DNA from 2 places in the Rhizobium cerradonense genome. Region 2 is predicted to be linked to the other one. Evidence: riboswitches for the same ligand, from Rfam matches in the RefSeq annotation. Region 2 holds a riboswitch; the other holds the start of a gene.
What was found. A riboswitch is a leader RNA that binds a small molecule or an ion and turns the genes downstream of it on or off. The one in region 2 is predicted to bind cobalamin.
Positions count from the first base shown of each region.

Region 1: linked by a shared signal. The riboswitch ahead of PH547_RS07660 (aromatic ring-hydroxylating oxygenase subunit alpha) and the one ahead of PH547_RS03195 (DUF1636 family protein) in region 2 are both predicted to bind cobalamin.

Region 1 is NZ_JAQJCK010000003.1:21,599-31,592, reverse strand. Features, by position in the region: gene PH547_RS07675 (BA14K family protein) at 28-498, opposite strand; gene PH547_RS07670 (glycoside hydrolase family 25 protein) at 789-1,742, shown strand; gene PH547_RS07665 (FAD-binding oxidoreductase) at 1,803-2,891, opposite strand; gene PH547_RS07660 (aromatic ring-hydroxylating oxygenase subunit alpha) at 2,894-4,138, opposite strand; cobalamin riboswitch at 4,241-4,444, opposite strand; gene PH547_RS07655 (ACT domain-containing protein) at 4,661-5,074, opposite strand; gene PH547_RS07650 (DUF6656 family protein) at 5,175-5,786, shown strand; gene PH547_RS07645 (L-threonylcarbamoyladenylate synthase) at 5,844-6,818, shown strand; gene PH547_RS07640 (FAD-binding oxidoreductase) at 6,853-8,283, shown strand; gene PH547_RS07635 (MOSC domain-containing protein) at 8,336-8,887, shown strand; gene PH547_RS07630 (DNA translocase FtsK) at 8,967-9,994, opposite strand, start outside.
Region 2 is NZ_JAQJCK010000001.1:648,896-658,889, reverse strand. Features, by position in the region: gene PH547_RS03205 (RBBP9/YdeN family alpha/beta hydrolase) at 42-641, shown strand; gene PH547_RS03200 (FAD/NAD(P)-binding protein) at 1,008-2,423, shown strand; cobalamin riboswitch at 2,643-2,859, shown strand; gene PH547_RS03195 (DUF1636 family protein) at 2,968-3,381, shown strand; gene PH547_RS03190 (ABC transporter ATP-binding protein) at 3,392-4,171, shown strand; gene PH547_RS03185 (ABC transporter substrate-binding protein) at 4,185-5,144, shown strand; gene PH547_RS03180 (FecCD family ABC transporter permease) at 5,210-6,220, shown strand; gene PH547_RS03175 (DUF924 family protein) at 6,296-6,856, shown strand; gene PH547_RS03170 (mechanosensitive ion channel family protein) at 7,027-9,657, shown strand; gene PH547_RS03165 (response regulator) at 9,853-9,994, shown strand, end outside.

The DNA.
Region 1 (9,994 bases), on a different contig from region 2:
GGGGGCTGATAGGTCCAAATCTCTCGCTCAATAGAAGGGCGAGTAGCACTGCTGCCGGGGACCGCGATTGGGTTGGAACGTATTGTCATAAGCCCGATAGGAGCGATAGCGCGCCTCGCACCATTCGACGTGGCGCGGGTTGATGCCTCCGGCCGGGGCAACATAACGCGGCTGGCTGGCAATCGCGCCGCCAATGATGGCTCCGGCGCCGAAGGCCGCCAGCGGGTACCAATAGCCATCATAATAGCGATAGCCATAACGATAGCCCGGATAACCGCGGTAGCCGCCATACCAACCACGGCGATAATACGGATAGTACCCGCCGTGATAACCGCCATAGCGGCGCCACTGAACCTGCTGAACGTCGGCAGGGGCAGCCTTATCTGCTGCCGCAACGGGCGCGGCAGGCATCTGCATTGCGAAGGACGGGGTGAAGCTCGTCAGAGCCACAGCGGCCGAAACAACGATAGTCGCAATTCTTGCACGGAAACCAAGCATTTATATCTCCATTCCCTGGCTTACATTGTGCTTAAGGCAATGAACGTTCCTAATTGGGGAAGGTTCCCCAAACAGGGTTCGAATACCTGCTGCGCCGCGCGTCCAATATGACGCGGCGGGACGTAGCGGCGCATAGTGTTTCCCTTAAATCGGTACAAATTTAAGGGGTTATGCGGACCCAACGGTAAATTTTTAGCGATCCCATCCTTAACCAGGGATTAACCACCGATCCTTACCATTGTTTCATGAAGGGATACCGGCAGACTCACCCTCTGATTTGCAGTTTCCTGATGGTTCTGGCGCTGCTCGGACCGGCTTCCCGGCTTGCGGCCGCTGAGAACCCACCCTGGAACGACCCCCAGAACGCCCTTATCGTCGATGCCTATGAGTTGAATACCATCGATTGGGATCAGCTTCTGCAAGACAAGCGCATAGCCGCTTTCATCTCCAAGGCTTCCGACGGCCTGCCAGAGAGCTTTAGCTGCACGGGCGATCATGCCGGCGACACCTTTGCGCACTGCAAGACGATGTGGCGCAAATATGCCGTCAGCCGCGAGCTGTATCAGACGCGCCGCATACTGGCCAAAATGAATGGCCTGCTCTGGGGCGCCTACCACCTTGGACGGCCCGGCAACCCGGTCGACCAGGCCAATCACTTTCTGGATTATGCCGATCCGAAACCGGACGAATTGATGGTGCTCGATATCGACGGCTTGGACGCGACCCAGTTCATGTCGCTCGATGACGCGCAGATCTTCGTCGGTCACATCAAGGTGAGAACCGGCCGCTATCCCATTCTCTATACCAATCACAACACCGCCCGGTATATTGCCGATCATCGCGAGGACTATCCGATCCTGTCGCGGCTGCCGCTGTGGTATGCGCGCTACAAGCCGGATGTAAAAGGCACCTTCCCGCTCGGCAATTGGGACAATTATGCGCTCTGGCAATTCTCCTCATCCGACAATTGCTCGGAGAAGGCCTGTCCTTACCGCGTGCCGGGGACGCTTACCGATATCGATGTCAATGTCGTGGCGATGACGAAGGTGCAGCTCGCCAAGATCTGGCCGCAGGGCGATCTGCTGCCCGCAAAGCCGGAACCTGCACCCATGATCATTGCCAAGGGACCAAGCTGTACCGCGCCGTTGCAGACGCTCGTCTCGCTGATGGTCGACCCAATCGTCACCGCCGCAACGCAGCCGAAGACGGTCGAGATCAACGAGTTGAATTATCAGGATTTCTAGCGCATCCGCTATCGGGCGGGAGCCGCCCGATAGCGGATAAGTAGTCTCGATTCAAAAGGCTTAGGCTTCTATCTGCACATCCGTTTTAGGCCGCGAACAGCAGGCCAGAATGTAGCCTTCGTCGATTTCGTCGTCGAGGATGCCGCCATTATGGTTCATCTCGACCTCGCCCGACAGTTTCATCACCCTGCAGGTGCCGCAGAGACCGGATTCGCAGGCAGCACCGATGCGTACGCCGGCGCCGCGCGCGGCCTGCAGGATCGTCTGGCCTGGGGCGCAGGCGACATCCCTGCCGGCCATGGTGAAGCGGATCGAGGTCGCCGCGTCCATCGACGCGTCATCGCTGACTTCGGCCAGCGGCGTTGCCGCCTGCGCCGGCTGGAAGCTTTCCTGATGGTAGCGCGCCATGTCGAAGCCGTGGGCTTCCAGCATGGAGCGGACGGCATCCATGAAGACTTCAGGGCCGCAGCAGAAGATGGTGCGTTCCATGAAATCTGGCGCGAGCAGTCCGATCTTTGCCTTGTCGATGCGGCCCTTCAGCCCCGACCAGAGATCGGTGCGGCCGCAGCCTTCGACGATGAAGCCGAGATCGAGGTTCGGCATGAAGCGGGCGAGATATTCCAGCTCCGAGCGGAAGATGATGTCGGCGGGGCTGCGCGAGCAATTGACGAAGGTGATGTCCGACAAGGGCCCTGTGTCGGCCATGTAGCGCGTCATCGCCATCATCGGCGTGATGCCGGAGCCGGCCGAAACGAAGAGATATTTTTCGCCGGGATGACGGATGTGGCTGAAATCGCCGAGCGGGCCGAAAGCCTTGATGCGCATACCGGGCTTCAGGTTCTCGAACATCCAGCGCGTGCCGATGCTGTCCTTCTGCGCCTTCACCGTGACGGCCACGGAAAAGGGCCGCGACGGTGTCGAGGAAAGCGTGTAGGTGCGCATGACCGGCTCGGGCGCCGTCGGCAGTTCCAGGGTTACGAACTGGCCCGGCAGATAGCGGAACCAATTATCCTTGTCGGAGCGGAATGTGAAGGTCATCACATCGGGCGCTTCCGGCGTTGCCGACAGGCATTCGAGCAGATGCTGCCTGTCGCTCCATGGCTGCATCTGATCCAGGTGCTGATGACGGAGAGAGATGGTCATGTTCATACTCAGGCAACCGCCGACAGCTTGGCCTGATCGCCCTGCAGCCGGTTGATCATGAAATTCGAGTACCACTCGACGAACTGCATGACGCCGCCCTCGTGGAGTTCCGAATAGGGGCCGGGCTCATAGGCCGGCGAGCGTATACCGAAGGCATTTTCCTCGACGATGCGACGGTCCTGATCGTTGGTTTCCGTCCAGACATGGGTCAGTTCCTCGAGGTCATAGTCGACGCCCTCTACCGCATCCTTATGCACCAGCCATTTGGTGGTGACCGCGGTTTCCTCGGCGCTGATCGGCAGCACGCGGAAGGAAATGGCGTGGTCGCCGAGAAGATGGTTCCACGTTGTCGGGTAATGGAACAGGATCATCGCACCGATATTGTTGATGGTGACGTCAGGCGATAGCGGCCGCTTGACGGCGCGCCTGCCGGACATGGTGTAGCTTTCAGCCCCTTCGATCAGCGGCATGCGGGCGGCGCGGAACTGACCATCGGGTGCGATCTTGAATTGGCTCGGCAAGCCGGCGGCTTCGCAGCGCTGCCAGTGCTCAGTGATGAGGGGATCGTTCATCGCACCTTGTACACCCGTGATGGTCGGCGCTTCCGGGTAGGTACGGCAGAGCTCCGGATGATTGGCGGCGCAGTGATAGCACTCGCGATTGTTCTCCCATACCAGCTTCCAATTGCCCTTTTCGATAATGGTGCTCTGGAAGGCGACCTTCGTCTCGCCGATGCGATGCGGCGCCATGTAAGGCTCGATCGCGGCGCGGACCGGGGAGAAATCCGGGGCGTTTTTCGCCAGACAGATGAAGATGTAGCCGCCGACGCTCTCGCAGTGAACCGGCTTCAGGGAGAACTGGCTCTTGTCGAAATCCTCCGCCATCTGCCGGGCGAAGAGCAGCGAACCGTCGAGTTCGTAGGTCCACTGATGGTAAGGGCAGACAAGCTTGGCCGAAGAACCGCGCTCGGATGCGCAGACACGCGAGCCGCGGTGGCGACAACTATTGTGGAAGGCGCGGATGACCTGATCCCGGCCGCGGACGATAACGACGGGATAATCGCCGACCTGGACCGTGAAATAATTGCCGGCCCGCGGCACTTCGCAATCATGGCCGATGAACAGCCAGTCGCGATAGTAGATCATCTCCATGTCGAGCTTGAAATAATCGGGGTCGGTGTAGAAGGCCTGCTCCAGGCTGAAACCCTGGCGGCGGTTCTTCAATTGTCGCAAAACGTCGGTGCCGATATCCATGTGCCTATCCTCGTGCAATACCAGGCAGTAGGCAGAGGACATGCACCGGCCGGCCTTAAACAGCCCAACGCATTACCCCCCGACTGCCCGCCGCGGTCAGTGAAATCTGTCGTCCCCAAGGCTGGTTTCCGGGCTCTGGAGCGGTCCTCAAGAGGACCCCATGGCGCCTTCCCAGGTTGTTCTCGACCCAGTGGCTTTATCTGCCATGCCTCACTCCACCACCGTTGCGGGGGCAGCGCCGGATTTTGACCGGCTTCCCAATTCTCCGCCTCCCTAATAGACGGCACCTTGAGATTGAGGTCATCATAGCTCCCGCCTCACGCGTCGCTCTGCTGCAATGCGACATCGGCTTCGAAATTGGCGACAGGTGAGATGAAGCTTGGAAATGACGCGAATTTTGTCGCGATAATACGAACCAATTCAAACTATTAGCTCGGTCCCGGCAAGACGATCGTCCGTGTGAACCATTCTGCGCTCCATGACGCTTTATCTTGATTGCGACAGAGCGATGGGCGATGAATTTTAGGGACGATCTTGTCCGGCGGAGAGCGCCTTCAATGCCGCCATGGCACGCTCGGCATCGGCGATCGGCACGAAGATATGGTCATGATAATAGGCCGCAACGACATTGGCGCTGATGCCCTCGCTTCCGAGTGCCATAGCAAAGGCCGCCGTCAAGCCCACGGCCTCCAGCGAGGAATGGACGTCTAGGCTAATCATTCGCATGGCGGGTTCAGCCGGAAGCCCCGCCTGCCGGGCGGCCTCGATCGGAAGGATCAGCGTCATTCCCTCTTTTTCGTGGAACATTCCGATCGGCTTCAAATGGATATAGTCTGTCAGCATTGAAGGCGGCACGCAGCAAAAGACGAATTCGCCTTCAATGAGATTTGGCTTCATGCTCGCAATCAGCAGTTTGAGTTCGGTGATACCCGGCATGGCTCTGATCCTTCCAAACATCCCAGCGTGGCGCGCTTAAGCCCGGCTCAAGCTAGGCGATCTATTAACTGCTATCCATACCCATACCGAGAGTGCCGCCATGGCCAAGCTCAGATATTTCGACGCCAAGAAGCCCGCCGAACCGGAACCGGAATTGCCGGCGGCCTCCCATAGCGAATTCCTGCGCACCGGCCGCATCACCCGCGACAGGGCGCATTGGCTGGCCGAAGAGCGGCGCTATCTCAGCTATGAGGAAGTGGCCGAGCGCACGGCGAATAAGCTGCGGAATGCTGGCGAAAAGACCCACGATCGGCTGAACAGCTTTCACCAATCGATTCGTTTTCCGAAGCTGATCTTCCATCACACGCTGAAGGACACGCCGCATCTCGGTTATTGCCATGTCACTGCGGCGCGAACGCAATTTGCGCAGTATGAAGAGGTGAGCTGGGCCTTCTACATCGCCAACTTCTTTGCCCGCATCGGGCAGAACGACAATTTCTTCGAAAATATCAGCCTGAAATATTCGCGGATGTATTTTGCCGTCGCCGTCTTGCCGGATCAGGAATCGCCGGAAAAGAAACTGACGATCAACCGCGAGGTCCGAGGCAACGGCGTACTCTTCCACACACACGATCCGCAGATCGCCATCCGCAACGTGTTGCTGCTTGGCGCGCGCAACGAACAGCTCCGCGACATCATTCGCCAGCTTTGATCATTGATCCCCAAACTTGAAAAGCATAAGAACGGCCTGAACTACAACGGTCAGGCCATGGCGCGACACATAGACATTCTCCAGGATCCCGAAACGGCTATAGCTGCGGCGTCGGAAACGCTTGCCGAGGGGCTGCCGATCGGGTTGCCGACCGAGACGGTCTATGGGCTTGCCGCCGATGCCACCAATCCCGCTGCTATCACCCGCATCTATGAGACCAAGGGGCGGCCCCGCTTCAATCCGCTGATCTGCCACATGAGCGATCTCGCCATGGCGGAACGCCATGCGATCTTCGACCCGATCTCGCGGAAGCTGGCCGAAGCCTTCTGGCCCGGTCCGTTGACCCTTGTGCTGCCGCTGCGGCCGGAAAGCGATATCCATCCGCTGGCGACCGCGGGGCTTGATACGATCGGCATCCGTGTGCCGCAGGGTTTTGCTGGCGAGCTGATCCGCGCCTTCGGCCGGCCGCTCGCCGCCCCCAGCGCCAATACGTCCGGCAAGATCAGCGCCACCAGCGCCGATCATGTTCATGACGATCTCGGCGAACGGATTACACTCATCCTCGATGCCGGCGCTTCGGTTGTCGGCGTTGAATCGACGATCGTCAAGGTTGAGGACGGGGAGATGCGCCTGCTGAGGCCGGGGGGCCTCGCGGCTGAGGAGATCGAGCGGATCGCAGGTCAGCCGCTCAAGCGCAAGAACGGCGCCTCGCCGGCCATTGAAGCGCCAGGCATGCTTGCCTCGCACTATGCGCCAGGTGCTGCGGTGCGGCTCGATGCGACTGCTGTTTTACCGGGCGAGGCGTTGATCCGTTTTGGGCGACCGGACATTGCCGGTGCGGAGAACGCGGCCATGGTGCTCGATCTCAGCCCATCCGGCGATCTTGCGGAAGCCGCCGCCAATCTGTTCGATTTCATGAAACGCGCCGATGGCAGCGGCGCGGCAATGATCGCCTTTTCCAGCATTCCCGACGAAGGCCTCGGCGAAGCCATCAACGACCGCCTGCGCCGCGCGGCCGCGCCCAGAGAGTAAATCCGGTCAAAGACACATCGGCAAAGGACACGCCATGAGCAGCTCCGCCCCCTCCTCCGCCCTTCTGGATCGCTTTGCCGCGATCGTCGGCGAAAAGCATGCCGTGCAGGACCCTGCGGAGATCGCACCGCATCTTATCGAAAATCGCGGGCTCTATCGCGGCGCATCGCCCCTGCTCCTGAAGCCGGGCTCGGTAGAAGAGGTTTCGGCAATCCTGAAGCTCGCCAGCGAGACCGGCACGGCCATCGTGCCGCAGACCGGTAATACCGGCCTTGTCGGTGGCCAGACACCACGCGAGGGCGGCTCTGACATCATCCTCTCATTGGAGCGCATGAACCGCATCCGCGACATCGATCCGGTCGGCAATACCATGATCGTCGATGGTGGTTGCATCCTGGCTGATGTGCAGAAAGCGGCGGAAGAGCATGGCCGCATGTTTCCGCTGTCGCTCGGCTCCGAGGGCTCCTGCCGCATCGCCGGCAATCTCTCCACCAATGCCGGCGGCACGGCCGTTCTTGCCTACGGCAATATGCGCCAGCTCTGCCTCGGCCTTGAAGTGGTGCTGCCGACCGGCGAAATCTGGAACGGTCTTCGGCGGCTGAAGAAGGACAATACCGGTTACGACCTGCGCGACCTCTTCATCGGCGCCGAGGGAACGCTCGGCGTTATCACCGGCGCGGTGCTGAAGCTTTTCCCGCAACCGCTTGGCCATCAGGTGGCTTTTGCCGGTATCCAATCGACCGAAGACGCACTGACACTGTTCAAGAATGCGGCCAGCCTCTGCGGCCCGGCGCTGACCGGCTTCGAGCTGATGCCGCGCATCGGCGTCGAGTTCACCGCTCGCCATATTCCGGGCGTGCGCGATCCGCTGGAAACAGTGCATCCCTGGTATGTGCTGATCGATATCTCCACATCGGATTCGGCCGAGACCGCCGAGAGGATGATGACGACGCTGCTGGAGCAAGGTTACGAGGCCGGCCTGATTCAGGATGCGACCATCGCCAATTCCGAGGCGCAGCGAAAGGCGCTGTGGCACATGCGCGAGAGCATGTCGGACGCGCAGAAGCCGGAGGGCGGCTCGATCAAACACGACGTCTCCGTGCCGGTCGCGCAGATCCCGAAATTCATGCACGAGGCGGAGAAGGCAGTGATGGCCGCCATGCCCGGCGCCCGCATCTGCGCTTTCGGCCATATGGGCGACGGCAATATCCACTACAACATCTCGCAGCCCGTGGGAGCGGACAAGGCGGAGTTCATCGGCCGCTGGCGCGAAATGAACAAGATCGTGCACGGGCTGGTGCTGCAACATGGCGGCTCGATCTCCGCCGAACACGGCATCGGGCAATTGAAGCGCGACGAACTGGCTTCGATCCGCCCTGAAATCGAGATGGATCTGATGCGCCGGATTAAGACGGCGTTCGACCCGGCAGGGATCATGAATCCGGGAAAAGTCCTCAAGATCTGAGAGCCGGTTGGCTGCCTTAAACGGGTAGCAACACGCTATGGAAGGGTTCGGCATGGGCGACAAACGCGTATATGTGACGTCAGTCAGCAGCAGCGGCGTGCATAGTTTCAGCAAGCAGAACAAGGATCACATTCAACTGCTGACGGGGCTCGGCGTGGAAGGCGACGCGCATATGGGGGTGACGGTAAAGCATCGCTCGCGCGTCGCGGTCGATCCGACGCAACCCAATCTGCGTCAAGTGCATATTATCCACGAGGAGCTGTTCGACGAACTCACAGAAAAGGGATTCTCTGTTGCTCCGGGCGACATGGGCGAGAATATAGCGACCCGAGGGATCGACCTACTTTCCCTGCCTCAAGGGGCGCGCCTGCATATCGGCGAGGAAGCGATCGTGGAAGTGACTGGGCTTCGCAACCCGTGCAAGCAAATCGACGATTTCCAGAAGGGCCTGCTGCATGCGGTGCTCGATAAAGATGCCGATGGAGGTCTGATCCGCAAGGCTGGCATCATGGGTATCGTCTCGCAGGGTGGCCGCGTGCAACCCGATGACGCCATCCGCGTCGAGCTGCCGCCGCTGCCGCATATCAAGCTCGAGCGCGTCTGATAAAAAAGAAGCGGCCTTCCGTTGGAAAGCCGCCTCGTTATGCCGCTCTCATGTCGCGCTAGCCTTGCAGCCTGCTTGATCAATCGAAATCGTCTTGGCCCGAATTGCCGCCGCCATTGCGGTTGCCCGAGATGATCTCACGCTTGCCGACATGGTTGGCGGGGCCGACCAGACCGTCCTTTTCCATGCGCTCGACGAGCGAGGCAGCGCGGTTATAGCCGATGCCGAGGCGGCGCTGGATGTAGGAGGTCGAGCACTTCTTGTCGCGCATGACCACCTTGATCGCCTGTTCGTAGAGATCGTCGCCGTCTTCCGAGGCGATGGCGCCCTTGTCGAAGACAGCCGTGTCTTCTTCCTCGTCGTCTTCTTCCTCGTCGGCGGTGACCGTATCGAGATATTCCGGCCGCCCTTGAGTCTTCAGATGTGCGACGACCTTTTCGACCTCTTCATCCGAAACGAAGGGACCATGGACGCGCGAGATGCGCCCGCCGCCGGCCATATGCAGCATGTCGCCCTGGCCGAGGAGCTGCTCAGCGCCCTGCTCGCCGAGGATGGTGCGGCTGTCGATCTTCGAGGTCACCTGGAAGGAGATGCGGGTCGGGAAGTTTGCCTTGATCGTACCGGTGATGACATCGACCGAGGGACGTTGCGTCGCCATGATTAGGTGGATGCCTGCGGCGCGCGCCATCTGCGCCAGACGCTGGATCGCGCCTTCGATTTCCTTGCCGGCAACCATCATCAGGTCGGCCATTTCGTCGACGATGACGACGATATAGGGCATCGGCGTCAGGTCCATTTCCTGCTGTTCTTCGATCGGGGCACCCGTGCCCTTGTCGAAGCCGGTCTGGACCATGACATGGATCGTCTCGCCCTTTTCACGGGCGGAAGCGACGCGGCTGTTATAGCCGTCGATATTGCGCACGCCGAGGCGCGACATCTTGCGATAGCGATCCTCCATCTCGCGCACAGCCCATTTCAGCGCCATGACGGCCTTCTTGGGATCGGTAACGACCGGGGTCAGCAGATGCGGGATGCCGTCATAGACGGAGAGTTCGAGCATCTTCGGATCGACCATGATCAGGCGGCATTGCTCCGGCGTCATACGAT
Region 2 (9,994 bases):
GGCGGCTCAATGCAGCCATCGCTCGCATCCAGGAGAGCGCCGTGGTCGCGACACTGATCCTTCCGGGTTTAAACGGCTCCGCCGAGGGGCATTGGCAGCGCCACTGGGCGCGCGATAAGACCTCTGCGGCCATCGTCCGTCAGGCTTCATGGTCGAGGCCGGTGCTGGAACACTGGTTGGCGGCGCTGGAGAGAGAGTTGGGGCGGGTGGAAGAAGCCTGGCTCGTCACGCATAGTCTCGGATGCCTGCTTGCCGCAAATCTCGCAGATCGCCCCGCCGCCCGGCATGTGAAAGGCGCTTTTCTTGTGGCTCCCTGTGATCTCGACCGGACGGAGAGGCTGCATCCCGGCGCCATCGATTTCGGCACAATGCCGACTAAAGCTCTGCCATTTCCGAGCTTTGTCGTTGGCAGCCGCGATGATCCGTACATGGATTTCGTCGAGCTTCGGCATCATGCCGCGCGATGGGATAGTGAGCTTCATGATCTCGGCCATGCCGGCCACATCAATATCGCCAGCGGTTTTGGCCGATGGGAGCAGGGCTTCCAACTCTTTTCCGCGTTCACGAAGGGGGTCGAGGATCGGCAATTCAGGCGGGCAAGACCACCGTTGCACGACGTCCTGTGCGGGGCCATGCCATAAGCGTCGTCTTCCATGAAAAATGCGGTCGCAAGAAAGCGCTTGCTACCGGCGCATTTTCGCGCTTTCATATACGACTAAATAAGTAGACAATAGCGACAATGACATTTGTCGAGCCGTCAATGGCTCGATGTGTGTGCAGGTTGACGAAGGCAACGGGCTTCCTAGCTTGAATGGGAGCCCGCCCAGAGCATCCCGTCAGGTAGAGGGATGCCCCTGTTCAAGAACCAGAGCGTCCAATGCGTTTACGACGCGCGGCGCTCTAGCGGCCAAGCGTTTGATGGCCGCGAGCTGTGTGCGGGTCACAGGCAAAGTATCAGCGTGCCCTTAGAAAAGCATGATCGACCACCTCTTGCCCCAGGAGTTGATATGACGGTTCAGGGACTTTTTTCTGCCAGGGCAAATGCCTCGGCGCAGGCCTATGCGATGCCGCGCATCGCTGTCATCGGCCGCGGCTTTTCCGGCATGATGACGGCGATCGCCTTGATGAACACGGTGCGGACGCCCTTTCATCTGCAGCTCTTCGACCCCAATTCCAGCGTCAGCGGCGGTCAGGCATTGGCTTCCGGCCATAGCAGCGAAATCCTGAACAGCCGTGTGCGCGATCTCTCGGTTTCCGCTGGCGATCCCGATGATTTCAACGATTGGCTCTGTAGCAATGCCGCGTTCCGCAGTGCCGTGCCGGCGGCCATACCGGGCTTTTTGCAGATATTCGTCCCCAAAAGCATTTTCAGCGACTATGTGTACCAGCGCTTTTCCGAGGCATTGTCCTCGCGGCGGGATATTGCGGTGCAGGTCAGCGGCGAGACGGTGATCGGCCTTCGCCGCAGCCATGGCGACCGCTTTTTGGTGGAGAGCGGCGGCGCCGTCTATCCCCCGTTCGACACCGTGGTCCTGGCGACTGGTTACGGCATTGCCGATCACGAGCCGCAGAGCGGCGAACCGGTGGCGACGCCGACGACGGTCCGCGCCCGCCGCCTAGTGTCGCGCCCGCATACGGTCTTGCTCGGTAGCGGTCTGCGCGTCGTGGACCGGCTGCTGCAGATGCGCGACAACGGCTATGATGGGCAGATCACCATCGTTTCGAGACACGGCTTTCTGCCGCAGAGCCACACCCGCAGTAATGCCGATCCGGTCTTTCCTGCAGAAGCAATGCCCGGCAGTCTCAGCGAGATTGTGCGTTTTATCCGGCGGGCTTGCGAGAATGCGGAGGCGAGCGGGCAAAGCTGGCAATCCGTCATGAACGGCCTGCGCAAACATGCGCGCTCCCTCTGGCGCTCGCTGCCGGCCGGACAGAAGCAGCAATTCAACCGCCATCTGCGCGCCCTTTACGACAGCCATAGAAACCGTCTGCCGGAGGCTCTGTATGTCCGGCTGAAGCAGGAGTTGGCGGAGGGCAACACGCTGTCGCGACGCGGGCAATTTCTACGGCGCACGCCGACCGGGTTGATGCTGAAGCCGGCCGGTCAGCAGGGCGCGGAGCAGATCTATGCCGACGAGGTGATCGATTGCCGCTGTCGGGAGCCTCATCTTGAGACGCCATTGATGCGGAGCCTGATCAACGCGGGCCTCGCCACACCGGATGAACTCGGTCTTGGCCTTGCTGTCGAAGCAACGGGCGCGCTTTCCACAGATGGCCGCATAATCGAGGGACTTTTCGCCATCGGCCCGCTGGGGCTCGGCAGCCTGCCGGACATCGATCTCGTGCCCGAGATCGTCACGCAGGCCTATGCGGCCGCCGAAGGCGTGGCGGCCCGGTTCTATCCGCAGTGCAAGGCGGTGTGATTGGGATTTTTGTCGCTCGCCTAAGCTCGGAGGCGAGGTCATTTGCCATGTTCAACAGCCCTTATGAATACGAGCTTCGGCCTCATCGCCATGCCTTATTTTTTGATTGAAATTAGTAACGTAATAACATAACAAATGCGCTTACCATTCACGCGAACCGGAATTCGGGGACAAGTGCAGACCTCAATGACACTACCATTGCTCGCTTTGATTTTCTGTGAGATGAACCATACCGATGGTGCTGCCGCCGGAATCATCCGGAGGGCGGCTGAAAAGGGAACACGGTGCGGATTACCCATCAGGGGCCAAAACCGTGGCTGCCCCCGCAACTGTAAGCGGAGAGCGCGTTCGCGACATGCCACTGGCTTCATGCCGGGAAGGTGCGAACGGGCTGTGACCCGCGAGCCAGGAGACCTGCCATCGATGACGTCAACCGCAACGGACGGGGTGTTCCGATGGAAATTCAGTGGTTGGGCGACGGAGCATTCGCGTCCGCAGGCCCTATCTTGACTTTGCCTCCGGCGAGATCTCCGGGAGGCTTTTCATGGACAAAGCGAGAGAGCAGACGCATCGGATCACCGTATGCACGAATTGCCGTCACGTCGGTGCGCCATGCCGTCCCGGTCTTGATCTGCTGAAGCATCTACAGGCCGCCATTACCCAGGCTGGCGCGGCACTTTCCGACGATTTCAGTCTGGAGGGCAGCGTTTGCATGGCCGGCTGCGATCGGCCATGCACCGTCGCCTTCCAGGCAACGGCAAAGGCGACCTACCTCTTCGGCGACATCGCGGGCGAGGCGGATATCGGGGCACTCGTCTCCTTCGCCGAGCTTTACCGCGATCGGCCCGATGGCCTGACACGGGAAGGCGAACGCCCGAAAATGCTGGGCGGCAAGACATTGGCGCGCATTCCGGCTGCGATCGTTTCGGCCGAACGCCAAGCAACGCTCTTGCAGTAGGAGCGGGGTCATGCTGGAAAAATGCTTGCGACTGGAAGCTGACGGCGTCACCTGGGGCCCGCACAAGGGCAAGCCGATCATCCGAGACATCAGCCTATCCGTCAAAGCCGGCGATCGGCTGGCAATCATCGGCCCGAACGGGGCGGGTAAATCGACCCTGCTGCGCTGCCTCTATCGTGGTATCCGGCCGCAACGGGGTTGCGTGCGTCTCGACGGCATCGATCTCTGGTCGATCGGCCCGCGCGAGGCGGCGCAGCGTATCGCCGTCGTCCTGCAGGAGACGCCGGGCGATTTTCCCTTTAGCGTCCGCGATGTGGTGATGATGGGCCGCATTCCCCATCGCAAGGGCATGGCGCGTTGGAGCGAGGAGGATCATGCGGCGACCGCGGCAGCACTTGTCCGCCTGGAGCTCAAGGATCTGGCGCTCCGGCAATTCGCGTCGCTTTCGGGCGGCGAAAAGCAGCGGGTATTGATTGCCCGCGCGCTGGCGCAAGAGCCGGAGCTGATTATCCTCGACGAGCCAACCAACCATCTCGATATCCGTCATCAGCTCGAAATACTGGAGCTGCTGAAAGGCCTTGGTCGGACGATCATCACGACCTTGCACGACATCAATCTCGCCGCCGATTTCGCCACGCATGTCGCAGTGCTCGATTTCGGCCGTCTGAGCGGCCATGGCTTGGCAATCGAGGTTCTGACCGCCGAGCGCATCTCATCCGCATTCCGTGTCGAAGCGAGCCGTCAGGTCGTGGGCGACACATCCCATCGTTTTACGTTTTCTCTTCGATAATTTGGAGCCATCCATGTCTTTCCGCATGTCCTTGTCCGCTACCGCCTTGCTGCTCGGCACGTTCTTTGCCGGCGGTGCTTTGGCCGAGCCCGTCACCGTGCGTAGCTGCAATCGCGATGTCACTTTCGACAAGGCGCCGGAGCGCGCCGTTTCCAACGATGTCAACCTCACGGAAATGATGCTGGCGCTGAAGCTAAGGGATCGCATGGTCGGCTACACCGGGGTTTCCGGCTGGAAGACGCTGGATGAGAAGCTGCGGGACGGCATCAAGGAAATGCCGGAGCTGTCGCCGAAATATCCAACCAAGGAAGTGTTGCTCGGAGCCAATGCCGACTTTTATTTCGCCGGCTGGAACTACGGCATGAAAGTGGGCGGCGAAGTGACGCCGGAGACTTTGGCGCCCTTCGGCATCAAGGTCTATGAGCTCACCGAATCCTGCATCTTCGTCATGCAGAAGAACAAGCCGACCATGGACGACATGTTCGTCGACCTGCTCAATCTCGGCAGGATTTTCCGTGTCGAGGATAGGGCGGAGGCCCTAGTGGCGGATTATCGCAAGCAGCTTGGCGGTATCCAGGCGAAGATCAGCCGTGCCGAGAAGCCGACCCGTGTTTTCGTCTATGATTCCGGTGAGGAAAAGCCCTTCACCTCGGGCCGCTATGGCATCCCGACGGCAATGATCGAAGCGGCCGGCGGCACCAACGTCATGGACAATGTCGAAAAGAGCTGGACGGAGGTCTCCTGGGAGCCTGTGATCGAGAAAAACCCCGAGGTCATCGTCATCGTTGACTACGGCGAAGTCACGGCGGCCCAGAAGATCGCATTTCTGAAGAACAATCCGGCTTTCAAGACCATCGACGCGGTGAAGAACGACCGTTTCGTCGTACTTCCCTATGTCGAGGCCACGCCGGGACCGCGCAATATCGAGGCGATCGCAACGCTGGCGAAGGCTTTCCACCCGGAAGCGATGTAACGAACGACAATGCCGATCCGTCCAGTCGATCACTGAGCGGATCGGATCGCTTCCTGGATTTTCGCATGCGTATTGGCCTTCCCATTCTAATCCCTCTCCTGGTCGCTCTCCTCGCCATGTCGATCACGGCGGGCGTTTCCTTCGGTGCGGCACCGATCCCGTTTGCGACCGTCTGGTCGATCGTCGGCAACAAGCTGCATGCCAGCTTGTTTCCCGTCACCTGGTCGGGCGGACAGGAAAGCATCGTTTGGGACGTCCGTTTTCCGCGCGTCATTCTCGCGTTGCTCGTGGGGGCCGGGCTTGCGGTCACCGGAGCTGTGCTGCAGGCCTTGACGCGAAATCCGCTGGCGGATCCGCATCTTCTCGGCGTTTCCTCAGGTGCCGCTTTCGGTGCTATCCTGGCACTGCTGCATACGGGGCTCATCCTTGGGCTACTGACCGTACCCTTATTCTCCTTCGCCGGCGCGCTACTCGCGATCGCCGCCGTAGCGCTGGTGACCCGGCTGACGCGCTCGCAATCAGCCGACCGGCTGGTGCTGTCTGGCGTCGCCGTCGCCTTTGTCTTTACCGCGCTCGGCAATCTCCTGATTTTTCTCGGCGACCCCAGGGCGGCCAATACCGTTGTCTTCTGGATGCTCGGTGGTTTGGGGCTGGCGCAGTGGCAGCATCTGATCTATCCGGCCGGCGTGCTGCTTGTCTGCCTTGCCGTGCTGATGCTGAAATCACGGGAGCTCAACGCGCTTGCCATGGGCGATGAGACGGCAGCGACGCTCGGCATTGCCGTCTCGCAATTCCGCTTCATGCTGTTTGTTGTCACGGCGCTGCTGACGGGCGTCATGGTCGCTTTTTCGGGCGCGATCGGCTTTGTCGGACTGATGGTGCCGCATTTCGTCCGGCTTCTCGCCGGCGGCGACAACGTCCGTGTCGTGCCGCTTAGCGCCGCCTTCGGGGCACTGACATTGGTCTGGGCCGATATTGCTGCGCGGCTTGTCATGGCGCCGGAGGACATGCCGATCGGCATCGTTACCGGTCTGGTCGGCGGCATTGCCTTCATTCTGATCCTGCGAAAAAGGTGACCAACGGGCGGCGTTCACCATTGCCACCCGCCGCTCGTGGACCTATCTCCCGACGGGCATGCCGGGAGGGAGCGAATGGCCGCAGATCCGATTGTTTGTACGCCAGAGGAAGTGCTGAGCTTCTGGTTCGAGGAGTGCACGAGCGAGGATTGGTTCCGCTCCACCGTTGCTCTTGACGAAGAGATGCGCCGTCGGTTTCGCGACACGCATCTGGCATTGGCGGCTGGCGTGCCGGATCTGTGGTGCGTAACGCCCGAAAGCCGGCTGGCAGCGGTCATCGTCCTCGATCAGTTCGCCCGCAACATCTATCGCGGCACGCCGCTGGCCTTTGCGACGGATGGTTTGGCTTTGCAGGAGGCGAAAGAGGCTTTGCAGCTCGGCGCAGATCGAGGGATGCCGGCGGAACGACGGATATTCTTCTACTTGCCTTTCGAGCATGCCGAAGACCTGGCCGAACAGGATCGGTCCGTGGCACTTTTCCGTTCGCTCGGCCTTGAAGAGCAGATCGACTATGCGGTTCGCCATCGCGCCATCATCGCCGCCTACGGCCGCTTCCCGCATCGCAATGTCTTCCTTGGCCGGGTGTCGACAGAGGCTGAGAAAGACTATCTCGCCGAGCCTGGAGCAGGATTCTGAGGGAATAAAGGTGTAAATGCCTTTGTGTCGCCTTTCTTTGCCTTACAAGGCGTAGGCCAAGGGAATATGAAATTCGCAATCACAGTTTAGGAAGATCCGATCTTCCGTTTTTTCGTGCGGCGAATCCGTTTACTCGTCGCCGGCGACTTTACTGCGACGAGGAGCTTTGCTTGCGCCCGCTGAAACACCGTCTCCGTTTTTTGCCCGTGCTGCTTATGGGGCTGAGCGCAGCCATTGTTGCCGGCCCTTTGATGGGCGGGCAGGCTTTTGCGCAAAGCCAGCAGCAGGCACAACCGACGCAGCAACCGGAACAGCAGCCCGCAGGCCAAGCGCCGCAGTCGGCGCAGCTCGCCAACGGTTTGCTGGAGACTGCCGTTGCCGATCTCGCCAAGGCAAAGAAGGACTTCGCCTCGATCGAAGGTGACTCCAAGGAAGAGGGCGCTGATGACAATGCGCTGGTCGCCCTTTCCGGCCGGGCGGACGAGCTCAATCGCTCCGTAGCGGCGATTTCGGCGCGGTTGAAGCCGCGCACTACCGAGATTGACGCGCGCCTGACACAGCTCGGTGCGCCGCCCAAGGAGGGGCAGCCGCCGGAAGCCGCGATCGTTACCCAGGAGCGCGACCGTCTCAACGCCGAACGTTCGCAGATCAGCGCCGTGACTGTCGACGCCGACAATCTCGTTGCTGCGAGTAACCGGCTTGTGATGCAACTTGTCGAAGTGCGCCGCAAGCTGTTTGCCGAGACGCTGTTCAAGCGTACTGGCGTTTCCGCCACCACATTCGAGGATGCTGGAACGGCCTTTGTCAACGAGGGCGTAGAGTTCAGCACTGCCGTAACAAGCTGGATCGGCTTTGTCGTGAAGGCGAAGCTTGGGTCGCTTATGGCTGCCCTCTTCCTGTCGCTTGGTGCGGCGTTGATTTTTCTGTCCGGAGGCTACCGGTTGTTCCGCAGATATTATGTGCGGGACGAAAACATTGAAAATCCGCCCTATATTAGCCGCCTCTCGGTCGCCTTCTGGTCGACGCTGATCCGCACGCTGTCGCTGGTCGCATTCCTCGTTACGTCCTTTTTCTTCCTGTCGAATTTCAACGTGCTGCGGCCGGATATCGCGCCTGTCCTGGCCGCTCTCTTCGGCTTCATCGGACTGGTCTATTTCGTCGGCCGCCTGGCCAATGCCGTTTTTGCGCCCTTCAGGCCGCATTGGCGGCTCGTCAAGCTGTCCAACAAAGGTGCCCGCTCGCTGAGCTGGTGCATGCAGGCCATGGCCGTCGTCAACGGTCTTGATTATGTTTTCGACCGCATCAGCGAATCCATGGGATCGCCGGTTGTCGTCACGGTGGCGAAGAGCTTCTTTGCGGCTCTGTTGATCGGTCTTATTCTGATTGCCGCCTCCTTCGGTTCGCCGATCCTTGCAAAGAACGGCAATCCCGATGCTCCAGGCCGTCGTTGGCCGCATGGCATGGCGATCATCCTTCGGGTGCTCGGTACATTGCTGATCTTCACGGCTTTTATCGGCTATGTCGGCCTGGCGCGCTTCATTGCAACGCAGTTGATCGTCACCAGCGCCGTTCTGGCGACCATGTATCTCGGCTTCCAGCTCGGCAAGTCGGTGTCGAGGCAGGGCGTTTTTGCCGAGACGATCATTGGACGTTTCCTCGAAAGCCGTTTCGCGCTCGGCGACGTTGCGCTCGATCAGGCTGGTCTCGGGGCCGGCCTTGCGACCTATGCCGTCGCGCTTATGACCGGCATTCCGCTGATCCTGCTGTCCTGGGGATTCCATATCCAGGATCTGGAGCTGATTGCCTATCGTCTGTTCACCGAAATCCGCATCGGCAACATGTCGATTTCGCTGGTCGGCATTTTCGCTGGCGTTCTGCTCTTTGCCGGCGGTTATCTCGTGACGCGTTGGTTCCAGCGCTGGCTGGACAGCAACGTCATGGCGCGCGGCCAGGTGGACTTGGGTGTCCGCAACTCTGTGAAGACCGGCATCGGCTATCTCGGCGTAGCGGTGGCGTCTATCATCGCCATTTCGGCTGCCGGCATCGACCTGTCGAGTCTGGCGCTCGTCGCCAGCGCGCTCTCGGTCGGTATCGGTTTCGGCCTGCAGAATATCGTGTCGAACTTCGTCTCGGGCCTGATCCTGTTGGTCGAGCGGCCCTTCAAGGTCGGCGACTGGATCGTCTCGGGTACCTCGGAAGGCATCGTCAAGCGCATCTCGGTACGCGCCACTGAGATCGAAACCTTCCGCAAGCAGTCGATCATTGTGCCGAATTCGGAGCTGATCAACGGCTCCGTCGGCAACTGGACGCACCGCAACCGCTTGGCGCGCTCTGAAATCCCGGTTTCCGTCAGCTTCGATGCCGATCCGCAGAGGGTGATGGACATTCTGCTGGAGCTGGTGCGCGACATCCCGAAGGTGCTCAGAAATCCCGAGCCGCATGTCGAATTCCTGCGCATCGGTCCGTCCTCGCTCGATTTCGAAATGCGCTTCTATCTCTCCGATCTCTCCGACGGCATGGAAATCCGCAACAATCTGCGCATCGATATTCTGAAACGGTTTCGGGCGGAGGGGATTGCTATTCCCTATCCGCATCAGGAGCTGCACATCGTCCGCGACAGCAAGCGCGGCAGGCAGACCGATCTGCTGGCGACCACCAATCTGGCCGACTCCGCAGATGGGCCGGAAGTCGTCAATGAAGATGTCGTGAAAGACATCGCTCCGCAGGTCGAAGAGGAACTGCCGGAGCCGCTGGAGGTCAGGAGCGGCACTCGTCGTCGCGGCAAGGCATCTGCCCAGTGATGTGATCGCACGGCGTGGCAGCGGGCGAGGGCGGTTGATGACCTTATCCGAGCGGCAACGTCCAGAGTATAGTATATGAGAAGGCGGCCGGCGGTCGTCTTTTTCATTTATGGGAAACCAGTCGACTTAATAAATATTCAAGTGCTTTGCTGTAGAAGTTTCGAATGGGGCCGATTTCTATTAGCAGGTTTAATCATGCCATTTTTGGGTATTTCGGGAATGCAGTATTCCGGCGGCTCTCTTGCTGGAGCGCGCATTCTTCTCGCTGAGGACTCGAATGTCTTTACGTCGATGATCAGCACGAAGCTGAAGGAACTCTTCGATATCGACATCGAAA